3 regions of the Brachybacterium sp. HMSC06H03 genome follow, and region 1 is predicted to be linked to each of the others. Evidence: predicted binding sites of a transcription regulator. Region 1 holds the regulator's gene; each other region holds the start of a gene.
The links. The regulator LexA, encoded in region 1, represses DNA repair genes until DNA is damaged. The targets are predictions, from matches to a motif close to TCGAACANNTGTTCGA.
Positions count from the first base shown of each region.

Region 1 (6,296 bases):
CGCGGTCCGCACCGTGCTCGGCGAGATCGAGGGCTTCGACGTCCCCGAGATCGTCGTGCTGAACAAGGCTGATCTCGCCGCGCCCGAGACCATCGCGCGCCTGCGCAGCCAGGTCGAGGTCAGCGCCGTGGTCTCCGCCCGCACGGGGGAGGGGATCGAGGAGCTGCGCGAGCTGATCGCCGAGCGCCTGCCCCGCCCTGCGGTCGAGGTCGACGTGGTCGTGCCGTACTCCCGCGGCGACCTCGTCTCCCGAGCCCACACCACCGGGGAGGTCCTCGCCGAGGAGCACCTCATGGAGGGCACCCGCGTGCACGCGCTCGTGGACGAGACCCTCGCCGCGGAGATGCGCACCTCGTCCTGAGGCCGCGGTGCGACGGATGACCCCGGAGCCCCGACGATCCGGTGCCGCGGGTGCCCCGGGGATCCCGAGGCCCCGGGCGTCGGGAGATCGGGCACACCGGGGTGCGCCTCGGCGGGTCCCGGTGCCCGCGCGGATACGCTGATCCGATGACCTCCGCACCCGAGCATCCCGTCGCCCCGGCGGCGGCCGACGTCCCGCTGTCGGACCTGATGGATGCCGCGGTCTCCGCCGTCGGGGGCTCGCCGCGCCCCGGCCAGCAGACGATGGCGGAGGCGGTCGACCTGGCGATGTCCGGCGGCCGGCACCTCCTGGTCCAGGCGGGCACCGGCACCGGCAAGTCGCTGGGATATCTGGTGCCCGCGATGCGGCACGCGCTCGTCACCGGGCGCCCCGTGGTCATCTCCACGGCGACGATCGCGCTGCAGACCCAGATCGTGCGCAAGGACCTGCCGCGGCTCGCCGAGGCGCTCGCCCCGCACCTGCCGCGCACCCCCACCTTCGCGCTGCTCAAGGGGCGCGCGAACTACCTGTGCAAGCACAAGATCGCCGGCGGCTACCCGGTCGAGATCGAGCCCGGCGCCCTGTTCTCCGAGGCGTCCTCGGACCCCTCCCGCACCGGCGGCGAGAAGCTCGGCACCCAGGTCAAGCGCCTGCGGGAATGGGCGGAGGAGACCGACACCGGGGACCGGGACTCGCTCGAGGACGCCGTCTCGGACCGTGCCTGGCGTCAGGTGTCCGTCACCGGGAACCAGTGCATCGGCACCTCCTGCCCGATGATCCAGGACTGCTTCGCCGAGCGCAGCCGCGAGCTCGCGCGCGAGGTGGACGTGGTCGTGACGAACCATGCGCTGCTCGCGATCGACTCCTTCGACCGCCACGGCATCATCCCCGAGCACGACGTCGTCGTCTTCGACGAGGCCCATGACCTCACCGCCCGGGTCACCAGCGCCGTCACCGAGGTCCTCAACCCCGGCATGCTGCGCGGCGCGGTGCGGGACCTGCGCGGCCTCGGCGTCGCGGCGACCGCGCTGGACGATGCGGGGGAGGAGCTGCGCGCCGCGCTCGAGCTCGCCCCCGACGGGCGCGTGCTCGGAGACCTGCCCGATCAGCTCGCCGATGCCGTCGGCCACGTCCGCGTCGAGGCGCGCACCGCACACTCGGACGCGAAGGACGCCGGCGACGACTCCTCCGCCGGGGCGCGCAAGACGGTGCGGGCGAACCTGCAGGAGATCATCGACGTGTGCGAGCGTCTGAGCGACCCGGGTGAGGACGACGTCGTCTCCGTCTCCCGCGGGCAGGCGACCGGCCGGGCCTCGCTGCAGGTCGCGCCGCTGAGCGTGGCCGCGGCGATGCGCGGTGCGATCCTCGAGGACCGGACCGTGGTGCTGACCTCCGCGACGCTCGCCCTCGGCGGCCGCTTCGAGCCGGCCGCCGGGGAGGTGGGCCTCGCCCGCCGCGGACGGGTCGCCGAGGACGAGATCCCCGCCGCCGAGGACTCCGGGGCCTGGGCGGGCATCGATGTGGGCAGCCCCTTCGACTACCGCCGCCAGGGCATCCTCTACACCGCCCGCCACCTCCCGCAGCCGGGCCGCGACGGCCCCTCCCCGGCGATGCTGGACCACCTCACCGAGCTGGTGGAGGCCTCGCGCGGGGGAGCGCTGTGCCTGTTCTCCTCGCGCCGCGGCGCGGAGATCGCCGCCGAGCACGTCCGCGCACGGCTGGACCTGACCGTCGCGGTGCAGGGCGAGGACTCCATGGCGAACCTCGTGCGCACCTTCCGGGAGGACGAGGACGCGAGCCTGTTCGGCACGCTCACTCTGTGGCAGGGCGTGGACGTCTCCGGCCGCTCGCTGCGCCTGGTCACCATCGACCGGATCCCGTTCCCCCGCCCGGACGACCCGCTGATGTCGGCCCGGCAGGAGCGGATCGCCCAGCTCGGAGGCAACGGCTTCATGGCCGTCGCCGGCCAGCACGCCGCGCTGCTGCTGGCCCAGGGGGCGGGGCGGCTGATCCGGCGGGAGACGGATCGCGGGATGGTCGCCGTGCTCGATCCGCGGCTGTCGACCGCGCGGTACGGCTCGTTCCTGCGCGAGTCGATGCCGCCGCTGTGGCCGACGGCCGACCCCGAGGTCGCCCTCGGCGCGCTCCGGAGGCTCGCCGCGGATTACTGAGGCGCGCCGCGGGCTCCTGAGGCGCGCGAGCCCGGGTGCTCAGACCGAGCGCAGCACCGCGACGACCTTGCCGAGGATCTCGGCGTGGTCGCCGAGGATCGGGGCGAAGGCCGGGTTGTGAGGCATCAGCCACACGTGGTCGTCGCGCTGCACGAAGGTCTTCACCGTCGCCTCGCCGTCGATCATCGCCGCGACGATCTCGCCCTTCTCCGCGGTGCTCTGCGAGCGGACCACCACCCAGTCCCCGTCGCAGATCGCGGCGTCGATCATCGAGTCGCCGACCACCTGCAGCAGGAAGAGGTCCCCACCGCCGACCAGGCGCTCGGGAAGGGTGAAGACGTCCTCCACCTGCTCCTCGGCGGTGATCGGGATGCCGGCGGCGATCCGTCCCACCAGCGGGACGTTCACCGAGCTGCCGCCGGGCTCGATCTCGACGGGCGGGGCAGGGGCGTCGTCGGCCTCCGGCATCACGACCTCCATCGCGCGCGGGCGCTTGGGGTCGCGGCGCAGGAAGCCCTTGCGCTCGAGGGTCTGCAGCTGGTGGGCGACGGAGGACGACGAGGTCAGACCCACGGCATCGCCGATCTCGCGCATCGAGGGCGGGTAGCCGCGCGCGGCGACGGTCTCGTTGATCGTCTCCAGCACGAGGCGCTGGCGGCGCGTCAGGCCGGCGGTGCGCTCGTCGGCCGGCGCCTCGCCGCGGGCCCGGGTCGGCTTGGGGGTGCTCGGCGTCATCGTGCGGTCTCCTGGCGTCGTCTGTCGGACCCATCGGGTTCCGTTGTCCTCGTGGCCCAGCGTAGGGCGGCACGCGGCGGATGCCAAACATGTGTTCGATGCTCCTCTTGCGTGTCGCGAGCGCCGCGGACTACAGTCGCACAGAGATTCGATCGAACAGGAGTTCGGAGATGCGTACCCATACCGCCACGGTCCTTCCCTTCCCGCGGCAGGACGAGCAGGCCTGCGAGGCCGTCGCTCGACCGCGTGTTCGACTCGAGCCGACCCGCCGCGGGCGGCGCCTCCTCACGGGCGTCGCCTTCCTGCTCGGCCTCGCGGTCGCCGCGATCGCCCTCCTCGCGCTCGACCTCCCCGCCGCCCTCGCCGGCACCGAGTCCGCCCAGCCCGCCGTGATCACGGTCGAGGCGGGCGACACCCTCTGGGACTACGCCGCCGAGCATGCCCCCGAGGGCATGGGCGAGGCCGAGTTCGTCGACGAGGTCCGCAGCCTCAACCATCTGCCCACGGGCCGGATCACCGCCGGTCAGCAGCTCGAGCTGCCCGTGCTGGAGGATGCCTCGCGCTGAGCGGGGGTCATACCGGTACCCTGAGCGGATGCACTGTCCGTTCTGCCGCCACCCCGATTCGCGCGTCGTCGACTCGCGCACGTCCGACGACGGTGCGACGATCCGGCGCCGCCGTCAGTGCCCCAGCTGCTCGCGACGCTTCTCCACCTCGGAGACCGCGTCGCTGTCGGTCCTCAAGCGGTCCGGGGTGAGCGAGCCCTTCAGTCGGGCGAAGGTCATCTCCGGCGTCCGCAAGGCGTGCCAGGGCCGTCCGGTCAGCGATGATCAGCTGGCCCTGCTCGCCCAGCGGGTCGAGGAGACCATCCGGCTCAGCGGGCAGGCGGAGATCGACGCCCATCAGGTGGGCCTGTCGATCTTGCAGCCGCTCCAGGAGCTGGACCTCGTGGCCTACCTGCGCTTCGCGAGCGTCTACCAGGACTTCGACTCCCTCGACGACTTCGAGGCCGCGATCGCGCGGCTGCGCGCCGAGGGCTCCCAGGTGCAGGGGGCGACCTCCGGGGGCGGCGCGACGGGCTGAGCGCCGTCCTCGGTCTGCCCGGATCCGTAGAGATCCCTGGACATGGTGCAGGAGGGGGCCGGACTGTGCTTAAGATATTCCTCGTGCACCGACGAGGTGCGCATCAGATCGGCGGTCGTGGAGGGGAAGCCACGGCCGCCGATCGCCGTCCCGGGGCCTTGAGGTCCCGGGGGCGTCGGCGGAGGGCTCAGCCCGCCATGCCGGCCGGGAGCTCCCGTGAGTGGACCACCCCGAGATGCTGCGTGGAGCGCGACATCGCGACGTAGAGGTCGCCCGCGCCGTGCGCGTCGATCAGCTCCGCCGGCTCCACGATCACGACGATGTCGAACTCCAGGCCCTTCGCGTCCTGCGCCGTCATCACGGCGACCTCGTCGTCGACACCGGCCGAGCCGATGCCGACCGACGGCACGGTCTCGAGGGAGTCGATCGCGGCGGCGAGATCGCGGAGGCGCTCGGCCGCGGCGATGACGGCGATCCGTCCCGGGAGGCGATCGTGCACGCGGCGCACCGCCTCGGCGCTGCGCGCGGTGAGCTCGGCGGGGGAGACCTGCTCGAGCAGCGGGTCCTCCTCGCCGTCCCGGACCGAGCTGACCTCGGTGACCGGCAGCGAGTGGGCCTGTGCCATCGCGACCGCGCGGTCCATGATCCGGCGCGGGGTGCGGTAGTTGACGGTCAGGTGCTCCACCTGGAGCCGGTCCTGGATGTAGGGGGACAGCGCCGCGGTCCAGGAATCGGTGCCGCCGGCGGAGGAGGTCTGCGCGACGTCGCCCACCACGGTGAAGGACTTGGTGGGGGCGCGGCGCATGAGCGCCCGCCAGCTCATCGGGGAGTGCTCCTGCGCCTCGTCGACCACGACATGGCCGTAGGTCCAGGAGCGCTCGGAGGAGGCGCGCTCGGCGAGGGTGCGGCCGTCGCGGATCTGCCCGACCTGATCGGCGAGGTCCTCCGCCCGGACGATGCCGGAGGTGTCGATGTTCTCGATGACCTTGCGGGCGTACTCCACGTCCGCCCGGCGTCGCTCGGCGTCGTCCCTGGCCTTCGCCTCGGCCGGGGCGGCGTCCTCGCCGAGAAGCTCTGCCACCTCGTCCAGCAGCGGCACGTCCTCGACCGTCCAGGGCGAGTCCTTGGGGCGCACCAGCAGGTCGACCCGACCGGCGAGGGAGCGCGGCGCCGCTGCCCGCAGACGGTCGGGACGCGCGAACAGGATCCGCAGGAAGCCCTGCGGGGTGTAGGGGAGCCAGGCCAGGTTCAGCTGCCGCTTCACCTCGGGGTCGTGGCGGAGGTCGGAGAGCAGATCCGGTCGGTCCTCCGGCACGATCGTGGAGCCCTGCGCGACGAGCGCGCGCTCGTACGCCTCGACCAGACGGTCCATCGCCGCGCGGACGAACACGGCGCGGGCCGCGTTGTGGGGCTTGTGCGTGGCGCGGGCCTCGCGCCGCGCGGCGCGGAGCATGTCCCGGGTGAGCACGAGCGGCGTGCCGTCGATCCGCAGCCTCACGTCCTTCTCGGGGATCGCCTGTCGCTGCTTGACCGCGCGGGAGAGCAGCTCCGCCATCGCGGCATCGCCCTTGAGTCGCGCCACGTCGTCGGCGTCGTGGGAGAACGTCTCGACCCCGGGGAACATCTCGCCCGGCGTCATCATCACGACGCCGGACTCGCCGAGGCTGGGCAGGACGCGTTCGATGTAGCGCAGGAACCCGGGAGTGGGCGCCATGATCAGCACGCCCGTGTGCTCGAGCCGTCGGCGGTGGGTGTACAGGAGGTAGGCGGCGCGGTGCAGGGCCACGGCGGTCTTGCCGGTGCCCGGTCCGCCCTGGACCACGAGCACGCCGCGGTTCTCGGAGCGGATGATCCGGTCCTGCTCGGCCTGGATGGTCGCGACGATGTCGCCCATCCGGCCGGTGCGCGTGCCGGAGACGGCGGCGAGCAGCGCCCCCTCGCCCTGG
Region 1 is NZ_KV788892.1:2,288-8,583, reverse strand. It holds gene hflX (GTPase HflX) at 1-361, shown strand, start outside; gene HMPREF3159_RS12185 (ATP-dependent DNA helicase) at 508-2,532, shown strand; gene lexA (transcriptional repressor LexA) at 2,572-3,267, opposite strand; gene HMPREF3159_RS12175 (LysM peptidoglycan-binding domain-containing protein) at 3,438-3,833, shown strand; gene nrdR (transcriptional regulator NrdR) at 3,862-4,350, shown strand; gene HMPREF3159_RS12165 (HelD family protein) at 4,538-6,296, opposite strand, start outside.

Region 2 (6,296 bases), on a different contig from region 1:
TCATCGGCCAGGGCGACGCCCTGTTCCACCCGATGGGCAAGGCGAAGCCGATGCGCGTCCAGGGCGCCTGGGTCAACGAGTCGGAGATCCACAAGGTCGTCGACCACGTCAAGACGCAGATGACGCCGAACTACCGCGAGGACGTCACCGTCGTCGCGGAGAAGAAGCAGATCGACGACGACATCGGCGACGATCTCGAGGTGCTGCTGCAGGCCGCGGAGCTCGTGGTCACCACGCAGTTCGGCTCGACCTCCATGCTGCAGCGCAAGCTGCGCGTCGGCTTCGCGAAGGCGGGCCGGCTGATGGACCTGCTCGAGTCCCGCGAGATCGTCGGCCCCTCCGAGGGATCCAAGGCCCGCGACGTGCTCGTCCACCCCGACGAGCTCGGCACCGCGATCGCCCGCATCCGCGGGGAGGAGGGCCCGAGCGGGGAGGGCGACGAGCCCTACGGCGCCGACCAGGCCGTGGACCTCGAGTCCGAGCCGACCGAGCCTGTGGGCGAGGGGAGTGCCGACCGGTACGGCAGCGACCTGCTCGCCGACGACGGCACCGAGCCCGCCGTCGACTACTACGACGAGGACGACGAGGAGAGCGAGGACGCCTGGAGCCTCACCGGCCGCTGAGCGTCCCGCCCTCGTCCTGCCCTCGTATCCCGTCCCGCCGCACCCCAGGAGCACCGATGACCACGAAGCCCGAGGCCGAGGTCCCGCTGTGGAACATGGCCAACATCCTCACCATGCTGCGCTGCGTCATGGTGCCGCTGCTGGTGGTGCTCGCGATCCTCCACCCGGACACCGTACCGGGCCGCCTGCTCGTCGCCGCGGTGTTCGTTCTGGCGATGATCACCGACTTCGTCGACGGGCACCTCGCCCGCAGCCGCAACCTGATCACCGACTTCGGCAAGATCATGGACCCGATCGCGGACAAGGCGATCACGGGCGCGGCGCTGATCATGCTCTCCGTGTGGGAGTACGTCCCCTGGTGGATGACCGTGCTGATCCTGGTGCGCGAGATCGGCATCACCGTCATGCGCTTCACCATCCTGAAATACGGGGCGCTGCCGGCGAACATGGCCGGCAAGGCGAAGACGATGGTGCAGTCCATCGCGATCACCTTCTGCCTCATCCCCTTCGAGCTGTGGTGGTCCCCGGCGCGCTGGATCGGCCTGGCCCTGGTGCTGCTGGCCGTGGTGCTGACCGTGTGGTCCGGCCTGGTGAACCTCAAGGACGGCCTGCGCCTGCGCCGTGAGGCGCTCTCGGCGGGGACCGGGCAGGCGTGAGCGGGACCCCCGCCGCGGTGACGGACGCCGCCGCGGTGATCGACGCGGCACGCGAGCGCGGCTGGTCCCTCGCGACCGCCGAGTCGCTCACGGCCGGCGCGGTCGTGGCCCGACTGGTCGACGTGCCCGGTGCGAGCGATGTCGTCGCCGGGGGAGCGGCCTGCTACTCCTACACGGCGAAGAGCCGAGTGCTCGGCGTGGACGCCGGGCTGCTCGAGCGCACCGGCGCGGTGACCGCGGAGGTCGCCGCAGCGATGGCCGAGGGCGCGCAGCGGCTGTACGACGCCGACCTCGCCGTCTCCACGACCGGAGTGGCCGGCCCCGGCCCCGACGCGCGAGGTGTGCCGGAGGGCACGGTGCACCTCGGGATCGCCCGACGCGGCGGTCCCGCCCGCACCCGTGAGGTCCGTCTCAGCGGCGGGAGAGCCGAGATCCGGGCCCTCGCCGTCCAGGAGGCCCTCGCCGAGCTCGCCGCCGAGCTCGCCGATCCGTCCGAGTCCTGATCAGCCGGGGATGACGCGGTCCTCTCCTCCCCGACGTCCACCGTGCACATCTCCAGCGAACCCTCGGACGTGGCCCACTACACTCTGGGGAACACTCTCGCGGGAGGACGCGTTGGGCTCCATGTGATGACGGCGACGTACCGCATCCCAGAGGTGCATGAGAAGTTCATCCAGAGTCAGAGGAAGGGAGGAAGGTCGATGATCCTGTTCCGTCAGGAGCTGGGGGACGTGCTGCGCGATGCGCGCCGCGCCCAGGGCCGCACGCTGCGGCAGGTATCCTCCGACGCACGCGTCTCGCTGGGCTATCTCAGCGAGATCGAGCGCGGGCAGAAGGAGGCCTCCAGCGAGCTGCTCGTCTCCGTGACCGACGCCCTCGGTCTCCCGCTGTCCTTCGTGCTGCGCGAGGTCTCCGACCGCATCGCGGTCGCCGAGCGCGTGACGATCCCGGACACCGTCCCCGAGGGCCTTGCCGACGGCACCGCGCCGCTGGTCGGCGCCAGCTGAGGTGCGGCACAGCGAGTTCGCGGAGCTGGCCGATCACGTGTTCGGCCCCGCGCTGGCCCGCACCTTCACCCACGACCTCGTGCTCGAGGAGGTCGGCGGCCTGACCGCCGCCGAGGCCCTCGAGCACGGGGTCGCCGTGCGTGCGGTGTGGACCGCGCTGTGCGAGGCGATGGAGGTCCCCGAGTCCGCCCGCTGGGAGATCCCCGTCGAGCAGCGACGACGCTGACGTCCCCCGGAGCCGGCGTCGCCGCCGGCGCCGCAGGATCGCTGCGGAACACGCGGCGCGACACGCCCGCGGCCGACTTGAGTTCGAACGTCTGTTCGGTAGTCTGTGTCCGTCGGTCCCCGGGCATCGTGCCCGCCTCAGCACCTCTCCTCCTCAGCGCCCCGTCATCCACAGGGGCGCCGGGGCAGCGGCGAATGTCGGGGTCGGCGCCTACTGTGGCCGCAAGGTCACCACGTCGGCCCACCCGGCCCTCAGGAAGGAACACCCCATGGCTGCATCGAAGTCCGCCCCCAGGTCCACCTCGAAGGATCGCGGCTCCTCCCTCGACAACGCCCTCGCCCAGATCGACCGCCAGTTCGGCAAGGGATCGATCATGCGGCTCGGCGACGACACCCGCCCGCCCGTCGAGGTCATCCCCACCGGCTCGGTCGCGCTGGACGCCGCCCTCGGCGTCGGCGGCCTGCCCCGCGGCCGCATCGTCGAGATCTACGGTCCGGAGTCCTCGGGCAAGACCACCGTCGCCCTCCACGCGGTCGCCAACGCGCAGCGCAACGGCGGCATCGCCGCGTTCATCGACGCCGAGCACGCGCTGGACCCCGAGTACGCCAAGAAGCTCGGCGTGGACACCGACGCCCTGCTCGTCTCCCAGCCGGACACCGGCGAGCAGGCCCTAGAGATCACCGACATGCTGATCCGCTCCGGCGCGCTGGACATCGTCGTGGTCGACTCCGTCGCCGCGCTCGTGCCCAAGGCCGAGATCGAGGGCGAGATGGGCGACTCCCACGTCGGCCTCCAGGCCCGCCTCATGTCGCAGGCGCTGCGCAAGCTCGCCGGCGCGCTGTCCTCCTCGGGCACCACCGCGATCTTCATCAACCAGCTGCGCGAGAAGATCGGCGTCTTCTTCGGCAGCCCCGAGACCACCACCGGCGGCAAGGCGCTGAAGTTCTACGCCTCGGTCCGCATGGACATCCGCCGCATCGAGACCCTGAAGTCCGGCTCCGACGCCGTCGGCAACCGCACCCGCGTCAAGGTCGTCAAGAACAAGATGGCCCCGCCCTTCAAGCAGGCCGAGTTCGACATCCTCTACGGCGAGGGCATCTCCCGCGAGGGCGGCCTGATCGATCTCGGCGTGGAGCACGGCGTGGTCCGCAAGTCCGGCGCCTGGTTCACCTACGAGGGCGACCAGCTGGGGCAGGGCAAGGAGAACTCCCGCCAGTTCCTCAAGGACAACCCCGATCTCGCCGCGGAGATCGAGGAGAAGATCCTGCGCACCCTCGGCGTCGGCAAGTACGGCGCGGAGCAGTCCGCCCCCGAGGCCGAGGTCGGAGCCGAGGACGTGCTGGGCGAGGACGAGTTCCTCGACGAGGACGTCCCCGCCACCATCTGAGCGATGACTCCTCGGCACCACCCCGGCGGCGCCGGCGATCAGCAGGTCGTCGGCGCCGCCGACGTCCCCGCACGGTCCGGGGGCGCGGACCCGCACGCAGCCCGGTCCGTGACCCGCTCCCGGGGCTCGAGCTCCCCGGAGGAGGCCCCCGCCCGGCGCCCGCACCCTGCGCAGCAGGTGACCGAGCAGCTCGCCGCGCGCACCCGCGAGATCCTCGAGCGGCCCCGTCCCGAGCAGAGCGAGGAGCAGCGCGCCCGCGAGAAGGCGGTCGTGCACGAGTGCCGCTACCTGATGCGTCTGCTGTCCACGCGGCGCCGCTCCGAGGGCGAGATGCGCGGCCGTCTCGCCGAGCGAGAGGTGCCCGCGGGCGTCGCCCACGAGGCCATGGCCCGGATCGCCCGCGCCGGCCTGATCGACGACGCCGCCTTCGCGCACGACTGGGTCGAGCAGCGCCGCGCCCTGCGCGCCCTCGGCGACGAGGCGCTGCGCCGCGAGCTCGAGGCCCGACGCGTCGACGGCGAGCTGATCGAGGCCGCCCTCTCGGACGGGCAGAGCGACGAGGAGCAGCGCTGCCGCGAGCTGGTCCGCTCCCGCCTCGACCACCGCGACCGGGCACGGCTGCGCGAGGAGCGCGACGGCAGCCACCGCCGCCGGCTCTCCCGCCGGCTCGATGCGCTCCTGACCCGCAAGGGCTATCCCGGTGATCTGGCCGTCCACGTGATCGCGGGGGAGCTGCGCGCCGCCGCCGAGGACCCCGCCGCCTGAGCACGGCCGGCGGTTCGCGGCCAGAGGGCCGGGGAGGACGGCAGACCTTCGCGCTGCCCGGTCAGGGCATCGGCGGCGTGCCCACCACCCGGGCCGGGGCGCGACGGGCGAAGCTGCTGCGGCGCTGCACCCACACCGCCAGGCGCGACAGGCTGATGTTCAGCGCGATGTACACCGCCGCGCCCACGGTCAGCAGCGGCAGCAGGTACTGCGCATTGGTCAGCGCGTCCGCCACCCGGCTCACGCTGCGCAGCAGCTCCGCGTAGCCGACGATGTAGCCGAGCGAGGAGTCCTTCACCAGCACCACGCCCTGGGCGATCAGCGAGGGCATCATCATCCGCACCGCCTGCGGCAGCTGGATGTCCCGGTAGGTGAGGAAGGACCCCATTCCCAGGGACTCCGCCGCCTCCGTCTGCCCCTTGGGCAGCGCCGCGATCCCGGCCCGCAGGATCTCCGCGAACACCGCCGCGTTGTACAGCGTCAGCCCGAACACCACCGCGACCAGCTGCGTCGCCCCCGGCAGCACGAGGATCCCGAAGAACATCACCAGCACCACGGGAAGGCCGCGGAGGAACTCCGTCACGGCGACGACGGCCCAGCGCACCGGCGCGAAGGGCGAGGAGCGCAGGGAGACGAGCACGAGCGCGAGCAGCGCCGCCAGCGGCAGCGCGATCGCCGCGGCGAGCAGGGTGTTGAGCAGGCCGCGGAACACCGCCTGCCAGACGTGCTGGGTCTCGTATCCCGCGAAGTTCGGCGGGACGTCCACCAGCACGAGCCACCGGTCGTCGAACGCCCCGTTGCGGGCGAGCAGGACGATCAGCCCGCCACCGAGGACCACCAGCACGAGGGCGAGCACGATCGAGATGCGACGCTCCCGCGCCCGCTCCTCGGGGCCGGCGACGTCGTAGAGCACGGGGCCGCTGCTGCTGCTCATCGGGCGAACGCCACCTTCCGTTCGAGGCGCCCGGCCAGCTGGCCGAGCGGGATGCAGATCACCAGGTAGAACAGGGCCACGCCGAGCAGGATCGCGATGACGTCGGCGGAGTACACGTTGGTCAGGCGCCGGGACATGGCGAACAGCTCGAACACGCCGAAGGCGCCGGCCACCGAGGTGTTCTTCACCAGCGCGATGAGCACGCTGATCAGCGGCGGGATCGCGGTGCGGAACGCCTGGGGGAGCACCACGATCAGGAGGTTCTGCCGGAAGGACATCCCCAGCGAGCGCGCCGCCTCCGCCTGGCCCACGGCCACGGAGTTGATGCCCGAGCGCACCGCCTCGGCCACGAAGGCGGAGGTGTAGCAGGTCAGGGCGATCGTCGCGGCGGTGCGGTAGTCGAAGGCGAAGCCGATCGACGGGGTGACGAAGACGTAGAAGAAGAACACGATCGTCAGCGGGGTGTTGCGCAGGAACTCCGTGTAGGCGGTCGCGACCAGGCGCAGCGGCCGGTACGGGGACACCCGCAGCGCGGCGACAAGCGTGCCGACCACGAGGGCGAGCAGCCCGGAGACCGCCGCGAGCGACAGCGTCGTGCTGAACGCGGTCCAGAGCATCTCGCGCTCGATGACGAAGGTTCCCATGAAGGCTCCTGGCGGGGACGTCGGCGCGCTCGGCGGGGAACCGGCGCGGTGCTC
Region 2 is NZ_KV788693.1:5,219-11,514, forward strand. It holds gene HMPREF3159_RS04040 (FtsK/SpoIIIE family DNA translocase) at 1-623, shown strand, start outside; gene pgsA (CDP-diacylglycerol--glycerol-3-phosphate 3-phosphatidyltransferase) at 680-1,279, shown strand; gene HMPREF3159_RS04050 (CinA family protein) at 1,276-1,782, shown strand; gene HMPREF3159_RS04055 (helix-turn-helix domain-containing protein) at 1,981-2,286, shown strand; gene HMPREF3159_RS04060 (DUF3046 domain-containing protein) at 2,288-2,512, shown strand; gene recA (recombinase RecA) at 2,781-3,899, shown strand; gene HMPREF3159_RS04070 (regulatory protein RecX) at 3,903-4,664, shown strand; gene HMPREF3159_RS04075 (amino acid ABC transporter permease) at 4,726-5,598, opposite strand; gene HMPREF3159_RS04080 (amino acid ABC transporter permease) at 5,595-6,242, opposite strand.
Region 2: the regulator LexA is predicted to act here: its motif matches at 2,596-2,611, upstream of recA (recombinase RecA).

Region 3 (6,296 bases), on a different contig from region 1:
AGCTGCAGGAGGTCGAGCGGGAGAACGAGGAGCTCGAGGAGCGCTGGCTGGAGCTGTCCGAGCAGCTCGGCTGAGCGTCGACGCCCGGCTGAGGTCGGCCGGCGCACGGCACTCGGGATCCTCGATTCCCGGATCTGCTCATCTCCTCCTGACTATCTCCCCCGACTGCCGCGTCGCACGATCCAGTCACCCGGGTAGCCCGGGAGACGGTGGATCCGGTGTGGATCCGGGATGTCCGTGAGCCGCAGGCGCAGATCCGTGAGCGCGCGCTGCAGGGTCATCAGATCTCCGGACTCGTCGTTCGCCAGCGGCAGTCTCTCGCGCCCACTGTTCCCAGGGCTGATCGCGTCGCATCGGCGGTCCGCGCGCTCGCCGGTCGTGCGGTGCTCCGTCATCCGCTCCCTCGCCGCATGCTCTGCCGTCGCGGGGCTTCTCGGAACATCGGTGTCGGATGCGCGACTCGCGGATGCGCATCGTCGTCGGTAGGTGCCGAGCGGATCGAGGTTGATCGCCCCGCGGGTCGCGCTGCGGCCGTGACGGGTGGTCCAGCGGACGGTGCGGCGCACGCCGTCCTCGTCGCGGACCACGCGTGCGGTCTCCCCGGCGAGCTCCTTCTGGTTGCATGCGGCGCAGAGGCCGTTCCCGTTGTCGAGGGACGTCTCTCCGCCCTGCGACCAGGGGGTGATGTGGTCGATCTGCCGTATCGGAGCGTCGCAGTGGGGTCCGCGGCAGGTCTGGTGGGCGAGGGTGAGGAACCTGGTCAGCGCCGCGGGGAACGTCCGCGATCGTGACTCCACCGCGACCAGGTCGCCGTGGTCGAGATCGGCGTAGAGCTGACGGATCGTGAGGGCGAGGTCGGTGTCCTCCTCGGCCTGGGCCGCGCGGAGCATCTCCTCGCGCACATGGTCGTAGGGCACGGACCCGAATCCCTCGACCAGGGCGGCATCGGCGTGCGCGGGGGCGAGGAGGGAGCGGTCGGTGATGACGATCCCGACATCGAGCGTCGTGGGGTCGATGCCGTCTCCGCGGCCGATCAGCGTGTCGGCGAAGAGGTCGGCCATGATCTGCTGGTGGCCGCGCCGGTCGCCCTGGGCGCGGGCGCTCTCGGCCGCGACGTCGAGTCCCTTGCGGATCCGAGCGCCGTCGATGCCGGGGACGAGGGCGGTGATCCGCGCCATCCCGTGGTCGGTGCGCCGCACCGTCACGTGCCGCTCCCGCTTCGCGGCCTGGTGGCGCGCGGCGGCACCGGCAGGGTCGAGGGCGTGGAGGACCTTCGCCGCCTCGTCGCCCCACTGCTGAGGCCCGCATCCTTCGAGCTCGGCGAGCCGGGAGGTGAGGATCGTATCGACCTGTCGGCGCTGCTCCGGGGTCGCCGGGCCGAGGACCGAGCCGACCTTGTGGGCGGACTGCGGGAGCATGCGCGCGGAGGAGAGCGCCGAGATCATCCCGGGCATGCTGCGGACCAGCCGGCGGGAGGTCGCGAGCGTGCGCCCTGCGACCGCGCGAGAGGACTTCAGCGCCCGCGCTGCTTCGGCGCGGGCCACCAGCGCGGCCTGTCTGGGGCTCTCCTCCCGTCGGAGGCAGTCCGCCTTCACTTCATCCTCGAGGTGCACCACCGTCCGCGTGCGCAGCGACTCGAGCGCTCCCTCCAGGCCGACGATGGCCTCGAGGAGAGTCATCGTCCCGTCGATGTCCAGCGAGTCCAGGGGCGCGGAGCCCCGCGCACCGAGCTCGGCGAGGACCTCGCGGGCAGCGAGGAGGTCGAGCTCGCCGATGGTCAGCTGCTCGGCGTCGATCCGGATCGGCCGGTCCGCACGAGGAGGGAGCTCGCCGGCCGGATCCCCGGACAGGAGGCCGTGCTCCCCGGACGGGCGGCCGTGACCGCCGAAGGCACCTGCGACACCTTCGGCGATCTCGCGCTCGTTCGAGGATTCTTTCGACATGCCTCGATTTTCGCACGGCTCTTCGAGAAACAGAAGAGTCACGATGAAGCTACCGACCAGGAACTTCGCGGTGTGGATAACCGGGCCATGGGGAGGGGAGGTGAGCGGTCGCGGCAGGCAGCAGCACCAGGACCCGCGCATCGACCTGCAGAGTCACACCCACCCCGGGCCCTAAACTGCGCGTTTGAATCCTAGGCGGAATGTCAAACAACGTCGATTCCTGTGGATAACTCGGATGCCGTCCAAGATCTTCCGCGCAGAATTGTGGACAGCGCACTGTGGAAACCCGGCACGTGGGGAGGAACCCTCGACACGACGCTGTGGATGAACCTGCTCTGGGGAGGAACCGTCCATGCCGCACCCGGACGGGGCCGCGCTCGGAGGGGCAGGCCGCAGCCCGGCTCAGCACTCCTCGAGCACGCTCGGAGCAGGGCAATCCGCAGCCCGGCTCAGCTCTCCTCGAGCACGCTCGCGCCGGGCGCCGAGCCCCGCGCGATCAGGCAGGACTCCGCCAGACCAGCCTCCGTCAGGCCTGCCGCGATGGTGCGCGCGGCGGCCTCGTCCTCGACCAGCGCGGCGACCGTCGGCCCGGAGCCGCTGACGATCGCGCCGATCGCGCCGAGCCGCTCGGCGGCCTCGACGACCTCCTCGAGCCGGGGATGCAGGGCGAACGCCGCGGCCTGGAGGTCGTTATGGAGGGTGTCGGCGAGCAGCTCGAGGTTGCCGCCGCTGAGCGCCTGGAGCTGTCGCTCGTCGATCTCGGGTCGCTCCGGCGGCACCCGGCCGCCCGCGAGCACGAGCTCGTCGAAGCACCGGAAGACCTCCGGGGTGGAGAGGTGCCCGCCGGGGACGGCGAGCAGCCAGGTCCATCGGCCGTGGGTGAGCACCGTGGTGAGGTCCGCGCCGTTGCCGCGGCCGAGCGCGGTGTGGCCGAGCATCGAGAAGGGCACGTCGGCGCCGAGCCGTGCCCCGAGCGTGCGCAGCGCCTCGGCGCCGAGGCCCAGCTCCCATAGCCGGTCCAGCGCCACGAGCACCGCGGCCGCATCGGCCGAGCCGCCCGCCATGCCGCCGGCGACGGGGACCTGCTTGCGGACGTGGAGCGCCGCCGCCTCCCGCACGCCGCACTCGGTGCGCAGCAGCTCCGCGGCGCGCAGGGCGAGGTTGGTGCCGTCCAGCGGCACCTCCCCCGGCACCTCGGAGGTGATCTCGAGGCCCATCTCGTCGGCGCGGGTCGCCGTGACGATCTCGTAGAGGTCGACCGCCTGGAACACCGTCGCGAGCGCGTGGTAGCCGCGGCCGTCCACACCGCCGACGTGCAGGGACAGGTTGATCTTGCCGGGGGCGCGCACGACCACCCGTTCGAGGGCGCCGCTCACCCCTCGGCTCCCGTCGCGTCGTCCTCGAGCGCGTGACGCTCCGTCGCCCTGTCCGTCCCGACCTCGCCCTCGGCCTGCTCCGCCGCGGCGTGCGCGATGGCGCGGAACTGCTCGACCTCGAGGGTCTCCCCGCGAGCCGACGGGGCGATCCCGGCGGCGCGGAGGATCTCCTCGGCGCGTGCCGCGGTGCCCGCCCAGCCGGCGAGCGCGGCGCGCAGGGTCTTGCGGCGCTGGGCGAAGGCCGCATCGATCACGGCGAAGACCTGCTCCCGCTCCGCCGCGTTGCCGAGCGGCTCCTCGTGGCGGACCAGCTGCACCAGGGCGGAGTCGACGTTGGGGACGGGCCAGAAGATCTGGCGTGAGATCCGTCCGGCGTGGACGGCGCGGCCGTACCAGGCGGCCTTCACGCTCGGACCGCCGTAGGTGCGGGAGCCGGGTCCGGCGGTGAGGCGGTCGACGACCTCGGACTGGACCATGACCAGCGCCGAGCGGAGCGAGTCGAAGCGCTCCAGCATGGTCAGCAGGATGGGGGTGGCGACGTTGTAGGGCAGGTTCGCGACCAGCATCGTCGGCTCTCCCGCGCGGGGCAGCGCGGGCAGCTCGGTGACCTGGAGCGCGTCGGCGTGGACGAGGCGGAAGCGCTCCTCTTCGACGCCGCGTGCGCGCAGGGTGAGAGGGAGCAGCTCGGCGAGCCCGCGGTCGAGCTCGACGGCGACGACGTCCGCCTGCGCCTCGAGCAGGCCGAGCGTGAGGGATCCCAGACCCGGCCCGACCTCGAGCACGGCCTGGCCGGGCTCGACGCCGGCGCGTCCGACGATGGTGCGCACCGTGTTGGGGTCCATCACGAAGTTCTGCCCGCGCTGCTTCGAGGGGCGGATCCCCGCGGCCTCGGCGAGCTCGCGGATGTCGCGGTGGGTCAGCAGCAGGTCGGCGCCGTCCTGCCCGGCGGTGCTCATGCCGCGACCGCCTCGGGCCAGCCGTACACGTCCTGGGTGGTGGCCCGCACCGCGCGGCAGGCCTCCTCGAGGGAGGCACCGGTGGTCTCCGCGATCGTCGCCATGGTCAGCGGGATCAGATAGGAGGAGTTCGGCCGGCCGCGATAGGGCACGGGGGTGAGGAAGGGCGCGTCGGTCTCGACCATGACCTGTCCGAGGCCCACCTCGGCGAGCGCGGCGCGGAGGTCGGTCGCGTTCTTGAAGGTGAGGGTGCCGGCGAAGGAGAGGAACCAGCCGCGGTCCGCGCACTCGCGCGCGAACTCCGCGTCGCCGGAGAAGCAGTGGAAGACGGTCCGCTCGGGGGCGCCGTCGGCCTCGAGGATCTCGAGCACGTCGCGGTGCGCGTCGCGGTCGTGGATCTGGAGCGGGAGGTCGAGCTCCTTGGCGAGCGCGATGTGGGCGCGGAAGGAGGAGATCTGCGCCTCGCGGGCCTGCTCGTCCTTGCGGGAGGTGCGGAACCAGTCCAGGCCCGTCTCCCCCACCACGACCATGCCGGGGCCGCGCAGCAGCTCCGAGACCTCCGCGATCGCGGCGTCGAGGCCGACGATCCCGCGCCCCTCGTGGTCGTGGCCGCGGGCGTGCAGCGCCGCCTCGTTGGGGTGCACGGCGACCCCGCCGCGCAGGGAGGGCGGGCAGTCCGGGGCGGCCAGCAGCGCCGCGGTCCAGCGCACCGCCTCGAGGTCGGAGCCGATCGTGATCTGCGCGTCGATGCCGGCGGCGGCGGCGCGGTCCACGTGGTCCTGGACGCTGAGCTGCGTGTCCCCGTCGGCGAAGTCGAGGTGGCAGTGGTTGTCGATCACCGGGTACGGCAGCGGCTCGGGCGCGGGCGGCCAGGAGCGGTCGCGCTTCTTCCCGCGCGGATCGATGTCCTCGCGGTCGCGCACCGGCGGGAGCGCGGAGGCGGGGGTGTTCTCGTGCGGTGACGGCATGCGACCATCGTAGGAGGGTCGCCGCACTGCTCCGCACCGTGTCCTCGGGAGCGCCCCCGTGGCCTGCGGGGCCGACGGCCGTCGCGCTGCCGCGCAGCGCCGCAGAGGCGCCCGACCGGCCGTGTCCTGCACCGCCGGTGTGCTACCTCACGGAGCGCGAGGGCGCGGAATCGATGCGGATGTGGCAGGATGGGTCGTCGTTGCGCGCCCTTTCGTGCACCCGAGCGCCCCGATCGTCGTGTCCCCGGACACTGCAGCGGGTTCGGGTCGCTGCTCGGGACGGACGCCAACGCCGTTCATCCTCCGGACCGTCCAAGGAGCGTCCCATGGCAGTGCCCAAGTTCAAGATGTCCCGTGCGCGCACGCACTCCCGCCGCTCGCAGTGGAAGGCGAACAGCGCCGACCTCGTGCAGGTGACGGTCCGCGGCCGCACCGCCAACGTCCCGCGCCGCCTCGCGAAGGCCTACCAGCGCGGCCTCCTCCAGATCGAGGACTGATCCCGTGCGGGCACGGCCCGCACGCAGGACCTTGGAGAACGCCCCCGGCACCTGGTGCCGGGGGCGTTCTCGCATGCAGCGCCGGCGCGCCACGGGGCGCCCACGCCCCCGGCGCCCCATCACCGGCGTCCTCACCGCCGACGGGCGGAGAGCGCGAGATCGTAGAGCTCGCTCGCGCCCACGCCCTCGTGGGCCCGGGCGATCTCCTTCGCCGCGTCCTTGAGCCGCTCCCCCGCGGCCGCCCGCTCGAGCACCTCGTCGACGAGGTCCTCGGCGGAGGCGAGGACCGGCTCGGCCCCGGCGACCACGATCACGATCTCGCCGAGCACCTCGGTGCCCTCCGCCCAACGGACCAGCTCGGCGAGGGTGCCGCGCAAGATCTCCTCGTGCGTCTTGGTCAGCTCGCGGGCCACGGCCGCGCGTCGGCCCTCGCCGAAGGCCTCCGCCATCGCGGCGAGGGTCGCGGCGGTGCGCCGCGGAGATTCGAAGAAGACCAAGGTGCGCCGCTCGCCCGCGAGCGGCTCGAGGGCGCTCGCGCGCCGGCCCCCGCGCCGGG
Region 3 is NZ_KV788691.1:10,922-17,217, reverse strand. It holds gene HMPREF3159_RS03960 (ABC-F family ATP-binding cassette domain-containing protein) at 1-74, shown strand, start outside; gene HMPREF3159_RS03955 (HNH endonuclease signature motif containing protein) at 153-1,943, opposite strand; gene HMPREF3159_RS03950 (4-(cytidine 5'-diphospho)-2-C-methyl-D-erythritol kinase) at 2,393-3,319, opposite strand; gene rsmA (16S rRNA (adenine(1518)-N(6)/adenine(1519)-N(6))-dimethyltransferase RsmA) at 3,316-4,275, opposite strand; gene HMPREF3159_RS03940 (TatD family hydrolase) at 4,272-5,243, opposite strand; gene rpmF (50S ribosomal protein L32) at 5,570-5,740, shown strand; gene rsmI (16S rRNA (cytidine(1402)-2'-O)-methyltransferase) at 5,872-6,296, opposite strand, start outside.
Region 3: the regulator LexA is predicted to act here: its motif matches at 1,954-1,969, upstream of HMPREF3159_RS03955 (HNH endonuclease signature motif containing protein).